DNA from 3 places in the Azospirillum largimobile genome. Region 1 is predicted to be linked to each of the others. Evidence: predicted binding sites of a transcription regulator. Region 1 holds the regulator's gene; each other region holds the start of a gene.
The links. The regulator PhoB, encoded in region 1, activates phosphate uptake and scavenging genes when phosphate is short. The targets are predictions, from matches to a motif close to TNTCATAAAACTGTCA.
Positions count from the first base shown of each region.

Region 2: ACWPKK_RS08255 (Na/Pi cotransporter family protein) is a predicted target of PhoB. The motif match lies at 1,581-1,596, and genes of this name have one in related genera.
Region 3: pstS (phosphate ABC transporter substrate-binding protein PstS) is a predicted target of PhoB. The motif match lies at 1,551-1,566, and genes of this name have one in related genera.

Region 1 covers NZ_CDRMUA020000001.1:2,636,474-2,639,676, forward strand. The annotation lists gene ACWPKK_RS12455 (Bax inhibitor-1/YccA family protein) at 1-338, shown strand, start outside; gene ACWPKK_RS12460 (SAM hydrolase/SAM-dependent halogenase family protein) at 431-1,159, opposite strand; gene phoB (phosphate regulon transcriptional regulator PhoB) at 1,307-2,011, opposite strand; gene pstB (phosphate ABC transporter ATP-binding protein PstB) at 2,118-2,864, opposite strand; gene pstA (phosphate ABC transporter permease PstA) at 3,004-3,203, opposite strand, start outside.
Region 2 covers NZ_CDRMUA020000001.1:1,779,011-1,782,213, reverse strand. The annotation lists gene ACWPKK_RS08255 (Na/Pi cotransporter family protein) at 1-1,498, opposite strand, end outside; gene ychF (redox-regulated ATPase YchF) at 1,649-2,749, opposite strand; gene pth (aminoacyl-tRNA hydrolase) at 2,854-3,203, opposite strand, start outside.
Region 3 covers NZ_CDRMUA020000006.1:359,740-362,942, reverse strand. The annotation lists gene ACWPKK_RS28870 (methyl-accepting chemotaxis protein) at 1-1,521, shown strand, start outside; gene pstS (phosphate ABC transporter substrate-binding protein PstS) at 1,708-2,775, shown strand; gene pstC (phosphate ABC transporter permease subunit PstC) at 2,888-3,203, shown strand, end outside.

The sequences.
Region 1 (3,203 bases):
TCCTGGCGATGAGCCTGTACGGCTACACCACGAAGGCCGACCTGTCTAAGATGGGCTCGTTCCTGATGATGGGCGTCATCGGCCTGGTCATCGCCGGCTTGGCGAACATCTTCTTCCAGTCGCCGGCCCTGCACTTCGCGATCTCCGCCATCGGCGTGCTGATCTTCACCGGCCTGACCGCCTACGACACCCAGGCGATCAAGGAAAGCTACGCCGAGGGCTACGATCACGAGAGCACCGGCAAGCTGGCCCTGATGGGCGCCCTGACGCTGTACCTGGACTTCATCAACCTGTTCCAGTTCCTGCTGCAGTTCCTGGGTCAGCGCAACAACGACTGAGCCTGAAGACGCCTGATCGGACAAGCATCGGATCAAGCAGCAACCGCCCGGAAGCACCAGCTTCCGGGCGGTTTTCTTTTGTCCGGGATTGTTCAGGCTTCTACGGTCACCGCATCGCCGACCTTGAGACCAAGCGCATGGTCAGCCCGTCCGCGGTTCACGGCGATCTCGGCGAGCCCGTTGGAGTTCTCGTACCACAGCGGCTCCCCCGGTCCGACGGCACCGAAGGTGCGGGCACGGGTGATGCGGGTGCCAGCCGCACTCAACACGGCGTCTGCAGGCAGGGCGGATGCCCGCATGCCGGTCATGGCGTTGCCGTAGACATCGACATAGACGATGCGCGCCAGCTCATCCGGCCAGTCGGGACGGTCGATAGCGGTGAGGGGGAGGGGGCTGCGATCCACCGGCCGGCCGGTGGCAAGGCTGGCAGCCACGGGGGCGAACAGGTCGCGGCCATGGAAGCTGGCGGACAGCCGGTCCGGAATCCAGTCGATGGTCCAGGCGTTTAGCGACGTTGCGCGGCGGGCGATCAGGGCAAAGAGACCGTTGTCCGGCCCGACGAACCAGCGCCCGTCCGCCTCCACCATCACCGGCCGCCGGTCGGTGCCGACACCGGGATCGACGACACAGAGAAAGACGCTGCCGGCGGGGAAGGCCGGGGCGTAGGCCGCGAGCAGATAGGCGGAAAGCTGCGGGTCGAATGCGGGGGCATCGGCGAACAGATCGATGACGGGGACGGCGGGCGCCTGTTGCGCCAGCACCGCCTTCATCTGGCCGGTGTAGGGGCCGGAGAGGCCGAAGTCGGTGAAGAGCAGGATCATGGGGGCAATCTCACCATTGCCGCTGCGTTAGGCCCCCACCCTAACCCTCCCCCGCTGGGCGGGGGAGGGGACAAGTGCTGATACGGGAGAGTGGCGGCAGTCCCTCCCCCGCCTGCGGGGGAGGTTAGGTGGGGGTCTAACTTCCCCTCACATCGACTTCGTATCCAGCGCGTACCCCGCCGAGCGCACGGTGCGGATCAGGTCCAGTTCGTCCTCTTCGTTCATCGCCTTGCGCAGGCGGCGGATGTGTACGTCGACCGTACGCGGCTCGACGTACACGTCGTGGCCCCACACCAGATCGAGCAGCTGTTCGCGCGAGAAGACGCGGCCGGGATGCTGCATGAAATGGCGCAGCAGGCGGAATTCCGTCGGGCCGAGGTGTACGTCGCGCCCATTGCGGCGTACGCGGTGGGCGGCGAGATCCATCGTCACGTCGGCGAAGGTCAGAATCTCGTCGGTCATGCCGGGCGAGGCGCGGCGCAGGACCGCGCGCATGCGCGCCACCAGCTCGGTCGGGGAGAAGGGCTTGGTGATGTAGTCGTCGGCGCCGGAATTCAGGCCGCGCACCCGGTCGCCTTCCTCGCCGCGGGCGGTCAGCATGATGATCGGGATGTCGCGGGTCTTGGCGTTGCGGCGCAGCTGGCGGCAGACCTCCAGCCCGCTCATCAGCGGCAGCATCCAGTCGAGCAGCACGATGTGCGGCGTCTGTTCGCCGGCGGCAAGCAGGGCCTCCTCGCCGTCACTGGCGGTGGCGACGCGGAAGCCTTCCTTTTCCAGGTTGTACTTCAACAGCGTCAGGATGTCGGCCTCGTCCTCGACGACCAGGACGAGCGGCTTCAGGGCCGCGTTCATGGAGGCTCCGTTCACAGCGCGCGTCTCGACGTTAACCGGCATGGGACAGCCTTTTCAACAAAGGAGGGAAGGGGCGCAGGCGTGGGGCATAGGGGGAGGGGAGGGCTCAGCCGTAGCGGCCGGTGATGTAGCCCTGGGTGCGCTCGTCGCGCGGGTTGGTGAAGATTTCCTCGGTGTCGTCGCACTCCACCATCTCGCCCAGATGGAAGAAGGCGGTGCGCTGCGACACGCGGGCGGCCTGCTGCATGTTGTGGGTGACGATGACGATGGTGTAGTTGGCCCGCAGCTCGTCGATCAGCTCCTCGATATGGGCGGTCGCGATGGGGTCGAGCGCCGAGCAGGGCTCGTCCATCAGGATCACCTCGGGGCTGACGGCGATGGCGCGGGCGATGCACAGCCGCTGTTGCTGGCCACCGGACAGGCTGGTGCCGGGCTCGCGCAGGCGGTCCTTCACCTCGCCCCACAGGCCGGCGCGCTTCAGCGAGGTCTGCACCACCTCGTCCAGCTCGTCGCGGCCGGAAGCCAGGCCGTGGATGCGCGGGCCATAGGCGATGTTGTCGTAGATCGACTTCGGGAACGGGTTCGGCTTCTGGAACACCATGCCGACGCGGGCGCGCAGCTGCACCGCATCCACGGCCTTGCCGTAGACATCCTCGCCGTCCAGGGCGATCCGTCCCTCGACCCGGCAGCCCTCGACGGTGTCGTTCATCCGGTTCAGGCAGCGCAGGAAGGTCGACTTGCCGCAGCCGGACGGGCCGATCAGCGCCAGCACCCGGTTCTCGTGGATGTCGAGATCGATGCCCTTCAACGCCTGCTTGGCGCCGTAGAACACCTTCACCGCGCGGGTGGTCATCTTGGCCGGCAGGTCCGCGCCGGAACGCTGCCCAGGGTGTTGGCCGGAACGCTGGTCGCCGCGGGGCCGCAGCTTCAGCGGGCCCGGAATACCGCTCTGGATGCTGCTCGGGATGCCGCTTGTAATGCTCATGGGGCGCTCACCACCGTCTCTCGAAAATCTTGCGCAGGACCACGGCCGTCCCGTTCAGCAGGATCAGGACGCCGAGCAGGATCAGGATCGCCGCAGAGGTGCGTTCGGTGAAGGCACGCTCGGGGCTGTCGGCCCACATGTAGATCTGAACGGGCAGCACCGTGGCGCTGTCGGTCAGCTCGTGGGGCACGTCGACGATGAAGGCGA
Region 2 (3,203 bases), 860 kb from region 1:
CGAAATGCGCCTCCGTTGCACTGGTCTCCAGGTCGCGGATCACCTCCTTCTCGCGCATCAGCGCGCGGGCGGAGCGGATGTCGGCGGACACGAAGACGGCGGCGGCCAGCCGCTGGGTCTCGCTCAGCCGTTCCAGCATGCCGGCGATCTCGGCCGCCCCTTCGGTGGAAAAGCGCAGCTTGCGCCTGATCTTCTTCGAAGCGGCCTCCATCAGGTTGCGGTCGACGATGTCGCCGACATGTTCGAGGTTGATGGTGAAGGTCAGCACGTCCGATACCCGGCATGCATCCTGCTCGTCGAGATCCTCGACGTTGATCTGCGTGAGGTAACGCTTGATCGCGTCGTGCAGCCGGTCCAGCACGTCGTCCATCCGCCGGATCTCCTGCACCCGCTTGCGATCGTCGGTCTGGAGGACGTCCAGCGCGCCGCGCAGCATGCTGTCCACCGTGTCGGCCATGCGCAACGCCTCGCGCGCCGCGTTTGCGATGGCGAGGTGGGGGACGCGGAGCGCGCTGCGGTCGAGATAGAGCGGCATCGCCGGATCGGCGACCGCCACCCGTTCCGGGAACAGCCGGGTCAGCGCCCGCGCGAACCAGGGCAGGGGACCGATGAACAGCGCGGCCATCGCCAGATTGAAGGCGAGGTGGAAATTGGCGGCCAACCGCGTCGCATCCGGTGACACCATCTGCAGCCCGGCGGTGATCGGCCCCAGCAGCGGCACGACGATCAGGCAGCCGACAAGGCGGTTGACCAGGTTGCCCACCGGCAGCCGTCGGGCCGCCGGATTGTGGCCGTCGCCGCCCGGTCCTTCGATGACCGGGTTGACGGCGCTGCCCAGGTTGGCGCCCGCCACCATGGCGACCGCCGCCTCCGGCCCGATCACCCCGCCGCCGGCCAGCGAGGCGATCAGCAGGATCGCGGCGACGCTGGAATGGGCGGCCCAGGACAGGATAGCGGCCAGCATCACCGCCACCACCGGATCGGCGGTGAGCATGCCCAGCATCCGGCGCAGCAGCGGCGCGTTCTCCGCCGGGGCGATGGTCGCCAGCAGCAGGTGCAGCGACAGCAGCATCAATCCCAGCCCGATGGCGACCCGGCCCAGGTCGCGGCTGCGCGTCCGGCTGCCGCGGCGGAAGGCGAGGAAGCCTCCCAGCAGCAGCACCGGCGCCACATGGGAAACGTCAAAGGCGAGGACCTGAACGATCAGGGTGGAGCCGACATTGGCTCCCAGCATCACCGCCAGCGCCGGCATCAGCGACACCAGCCCGTTGGCGGTGAAGCCGGCCGCCATCAGGCCGGTGGCGGTGCTGCTCTGCAGCAGCATGGTGATGCCCATGCCGGACAGGAAGGCGGTCCAGCGGTTGCGCAGCCCGGCCCCCAGGATGCGGCGCAGGTCGCCGCCCAGCGCGCGGGTCAGCCCGCTCTGCACCATGTGCAGCCCCCACAGGAGCAGCACGACGTTCCCGGCCAGCTCCAGCAGCACCCGCGTCGCCTGCATCGCACCCCCTGTGTCGGATCGGGGATGCGATCAGGCCGCACCCCTAACTGAAGGGTGGGGTGTGCTGATTGTTACGACAATATGACAGTTGGGTGACAGCGGAAGTGGAATGGGGGCTGTTACGCCCCCGTCCCCTCAAACCCCGTCTGATCAGACGTTGAAGCGGAAGTGGAAGATGTCGCCGTCCTGGACGACGTATTCCTTGCCTTCCTGGCGCATCTTGCCGGCGTCCTTCGCCCCCTGCTCGCCACCCAGCGTGACGTAGCTGGTGTAGTCGATGGTTTCGGCGCGGATGAAGCCGCGTTCGAAGTCGGTGTGGATGACGCCCGCCGCTTCCGGCGCCTTGGCGTTGCGGCGCACGGTCCAGGCGCGCGTCTCCTTGGGGCCGACGGTGAAGAAGGTGATCAGGTCCAGCAGCTTGAAGCCGGCGCGGATCAGCTTGTTCAGGCCGGTTTCCTCCAGCCCCATCGACGCCAGGAACTCCGCCTTCTCGGCCGGGTCGGTGAGCTGGGCGACCTCGGACTCGATGGCGGCGGAGATCACGACGACCTCGGCATTCTCGGCCTTGGCCTTCTCGGCGACCTTGGCGGAGAATGCGTTGCCGGTGGCGGCGGACGCCTCCTCCACGTTGCAGACATAGAGGACCGGCTTGTCGGTCAGCAGCATGAACTGCTTGAACACCGGCCGCTCCTCGTCCGACACCTCGACCACGCGGGCGGGCTTGCCGTCCTGAAGGACCTTCAGGGCGCGCTCCATCAGGTCGGCCTTGATCTTGCTGTCCTTGTCGCCGCCCTTGGCCTTCTTCTGCAGGCTGGTCAGCTGGCGTTCCAGGCTTTCCATGTCGGCGAGCATCAGCTCGGTCTCGACCACCTCGGCGTCGCGCAGCGGGTCGACGCTGCCCTCGACATGGGTGATGTCGTCGTCCTCGAAGCAGCGCAGCACATGGACGATGGCGTCGACCTCGCGGATGTTGGCGAGGAACTGGTTGCCCAGCCCTTCACCCTTCGACGCGCCGCGGATCAGGCCGGCGATGTCCACGAATTCCAGCTGGGTCGGGACGACCTTCTGCGACTTGGCGATTTCCGCCAGCTTGTCCTGCCGCGGGTCGGGCACGCTGACGCGGCCGACGTTCGGCTCCTTGGTGCAGAAGGGGAAATTCGCCGCCTCCGCCGCCTGGGTGGCGGTCAGCGCGTTGAAAAGGGTCGACTTGCCGACGTTCGGCAGGCCGACGATGCCGCAATTGAAGCCCATGGGTGGGTGCTCGCCGTCGGAAATGCTGGAATTGTTGCGCTTTATCCTACGAAGGGGGGCAAAGCGCAAACGCGAAGTGGGGGAGGGGACGGGCAGGCCGCGGCTTATCGCGCCTGCGTCGCCACCGTCACCTTGTTCATGAACAGCTCCGGCTGGCCTTCCACCATCAAGGGGAGGTTGTCGGAGACGGCGTCGAGCAGCGGGTCGATCCAGCCCTGGTCGGCCTTGGCGAAGTCGTGCAGGACATAGCCGCTGACCAGATCCTTGTTGCCGGGATGGCCGATGCCCAGCCGGATGCGCCAGTATTCCTTGCCGATATGCGCGTCGATGGAGCGCAGGCCGTTGTGCCCGCCATGGCCGCCGCCCTTCTTCACCCGGATCTTGCCGGGAGGCAGGTCCAGCTCGTCATGGATGACGACGACATTCTCGGGCTTCAGCTTGTAGAACTGCAGGG
Region 3 (3,203 bases), on a different contig from region 1:
GTGCTGAGCGGCCTGATGGCCGACGCCAACCTGCTGGCCGGCAAGCTGGCCGAGGCTGGCAATGCGGAAACGCCGGCCCGTCTGGCCGCCGCGCGCCGCACGCTGGACCCGCTGGCCGCGACCATCCGCAAGTCTCTGCAGGACGGGCAGGGCGATCTGGGTGCCGAGGTCCGCCGGTTGGCCGAACGGCTGCTGGCACTGGGCTTCGGCGACGACGGCATCCTGGCGCTGCGCGGCGGCGAACTGGCGGCCTATGCCGAAAATGCCGCGCTGATCGACAGCAACCGCAGCACCGGCGCCGCCCTGACCGGGATGGTCGACGGGCTGGTCCAGGCGGCCGAGCAGGCGACTGCTGACGGGGCCGAAGCCGCCCATGCCGCGCTGGAGCGCACCAACCAGGTGCAGATCCTGCTGGCGACGGCCGGCGTGCTGCTGGCCGGTCTGATCGTCTCGCTCTATGTCGGGCGCCGCGTCGTCGGCCGGATGGAGGCGCTTGCCGACGCAATGCGCCGGGTCGCCGCCGGCGACCTGACGGTGGAGCAGAAGGCCGATGGCAACGACGAGATCACCGACATGGCTCGCGCCCTGTTCGTCTTCATCGCCAACGCCCGCGCCATGGAAGAGGCGCATGAGAAGGTGGAGATCGAACGCCGCAACGCCGCGTCGGCCCGGCGGACCAGCATGCTGGAGATCGCCGACCAGTTCGAGAGCAACGTGCTGAGCAGTGTCGAGACGCTGGCGGACGCTGCCCGCCAGATGGCGGCGCGGGCCCGCTCGCTGACCGACATCGCCGCCAACGCCAACGACCGCGCCGAGGCCGCGATGCAGCTGTCCGGCGAGATGGCCGCCGGAATCCAGCAGGTGGCGACCGCCGCGTCCGAAATCTCGCAATCCATCGCCGAGATCAGCAAGCGCACCGGCGAATCGGCCCGCATCATCGGCGACACCGCCGCCGGGGCGGAGCAGGTCAAGGCCACCGTCGCCGACCTGTCCGGCACCGCCGGCGAGATCGGTACCGTGGTGGGGCTGATCGACGAGATCGCCGGCCAGACCAACCTGCTGGCGCTGAACGCCACCATCGAGGCGGCACGCGCGGGCGAGGCCGGCAAGGGCTTCGCGGTCGTCGCCGGCGAGGTGAAGGCGCTGGCCAGCCAGACCGCCCAGGCCACCGCCGAGATCGCCCGCCAGATCGCCGCGACCCAGGCGGCCAGCCGCCAGACGGCGGAGGTGGTGGCGACCATGACCGGCAGCGTCCAGCGCATCGAAACCAACGCCTCGGCCATCGCCGCGGCGGTTGAGGAGCAGGCGACCATCACGTCCAGCATCGTCGACAGCTCCCACCGGGTCGCGGTGGGCACGCAGGCGGCATCGGACCATGTCGCCGGCCTGTCGGAGGCCGCGGCCAAGGTGCGCGCCCAGGCCGGCGACGTGCTGCAGGTGGCGGAAAGCCTGTCGCACGAGGCGACCAGCCTCGGCTCCGCCGTGCATCTGTTCCTTCAGGAAATCCGGGCGGCGCGATGACCATCGCGAAGCCGGCAAGAATGGGTCGGTTTCATAAAACTGACACGTAAACAAAACAAACCCGTCACCAGCGGTGGCTATGGTCACCGCGACGAAGAAGGCGGGTTACGACCTCCGGCGAAGGCCGGGATTTTCCCAAACCCAACGACACCGTCCAAACCTATCGGGAGTTTTGCCGTGAAAACCATGACCTCGGCGTTCGTTCGTTGCGCCGCCTTCGGTGCCCTGGCCGTTCTGTCCGTGTCGGTCGCTCCGCTGTCGGTCGCCTCGGCCGCCGACATCTCCGGCGCCGGCGCCACCTTCCCGTACCCGATCTATGCCAAGTGGGCCGACGCCTACAAGAAGGAGACGGGCACGGGCCTGAACTACCAGTCGATCGGTTCGGGCGGCGGCATCAAGCAGATCAAGGCCAAGACGGTCACCTTCGGCGCGTCGGACATGCCGCTGAAGCCGGAAGAGCTGGAGCAGGCCGGCCTGATCCAGTTCCCGATGATCATGGGCGGCGTCGTTCCGGTCGTGAACCTGAAGGGTCTGAAGTCCGGCGAGGTCAAGCTGTCGGGCACGGTTCTCGCCAACATCTACATGGGCGAGGTCACCAAGTGGAACGACCCGCAGATCAAGTCGCTGAACCCGGACGTCAACCTGCCAAACACCGCCATCGCGCCGGTGTACCGTTCTGACGGGTCGGGCACCAACTTCCTGTTCACCGACTACCTGTCGAAGACCAGCCCGAAGTTCAAGACCCAGATCGGCGCCAACACCTCCGTCCAGTGGCCGGCCGGCATCGGCGCCAAGGGCAACGAAGGCGTGGCCAACATGGTCAAGCAGACGGACGGCTCGATCGGCTACGTCGAATACGCCTACGCCAAGCAGAACAACATCACGTATCTCGGCCTGCAGAACAAGGACGGCAAGACCGTCGTGCCGAAGATCGAGGCCTTCCAGGCCGCCGCGGCGAACGCCGACTGGGCCAACTCCAAGGGCTACTACGTCATCCTGACGGACGAGCCGGGTGCGGAGAGCTGGCCGATCACCGGCGCCAGCTTCATCCTGATGTACAAGAACCCGCAGGATGTCGCGACCTCGGCCGAAGCGCTGAAGTTCTTCGACTGGGCGTACAAGAGCGGCGCCAAGATGGCCACCGATCTGGATTACGTGCCGATGCCGGAAGCGGTCGTCTCCTTGGTCCAGAAGACCTGGTCGCAGTCGATCCAGGCCGACGGCAAGCCGATCTGGACCGCGTCGGCCAAGTAACCACGGCCAACCCGACCCCGGGATGCGCCGTCAGACGGTGCGCCCCGGGGGCATGATCCGCCGGTGGGGACGGAAATTTCGCCGCCCCCACCGCACGCCTCACGGAGCGGCCATGACCGAGATCGCGCTGACTTTGACCGACGCACACGCTTCCACCGCCCGACGGGCCCGCCGCCAGCGCCTGCAGGATGCGGCTTTCCGCAACGCCACGCTCTTCTTTGCGCTGCTCGTCCTGTTCATCCTGGGCGGCGTCACGGTTTCTCTCATCGACGGCGCGCTTCCGGCACTGCGCACGTTCGGCTTCGGGTTCGTCACGACCGAAGTCTGGAACCCGGTGTCGGAGGAATTCGGCGCGCTCGCCCCCATTTACGGCACGCTGATCACCTCGGTCATCGCCATGGCTGTCGGCATTCCGGTCAGCTTCGGCA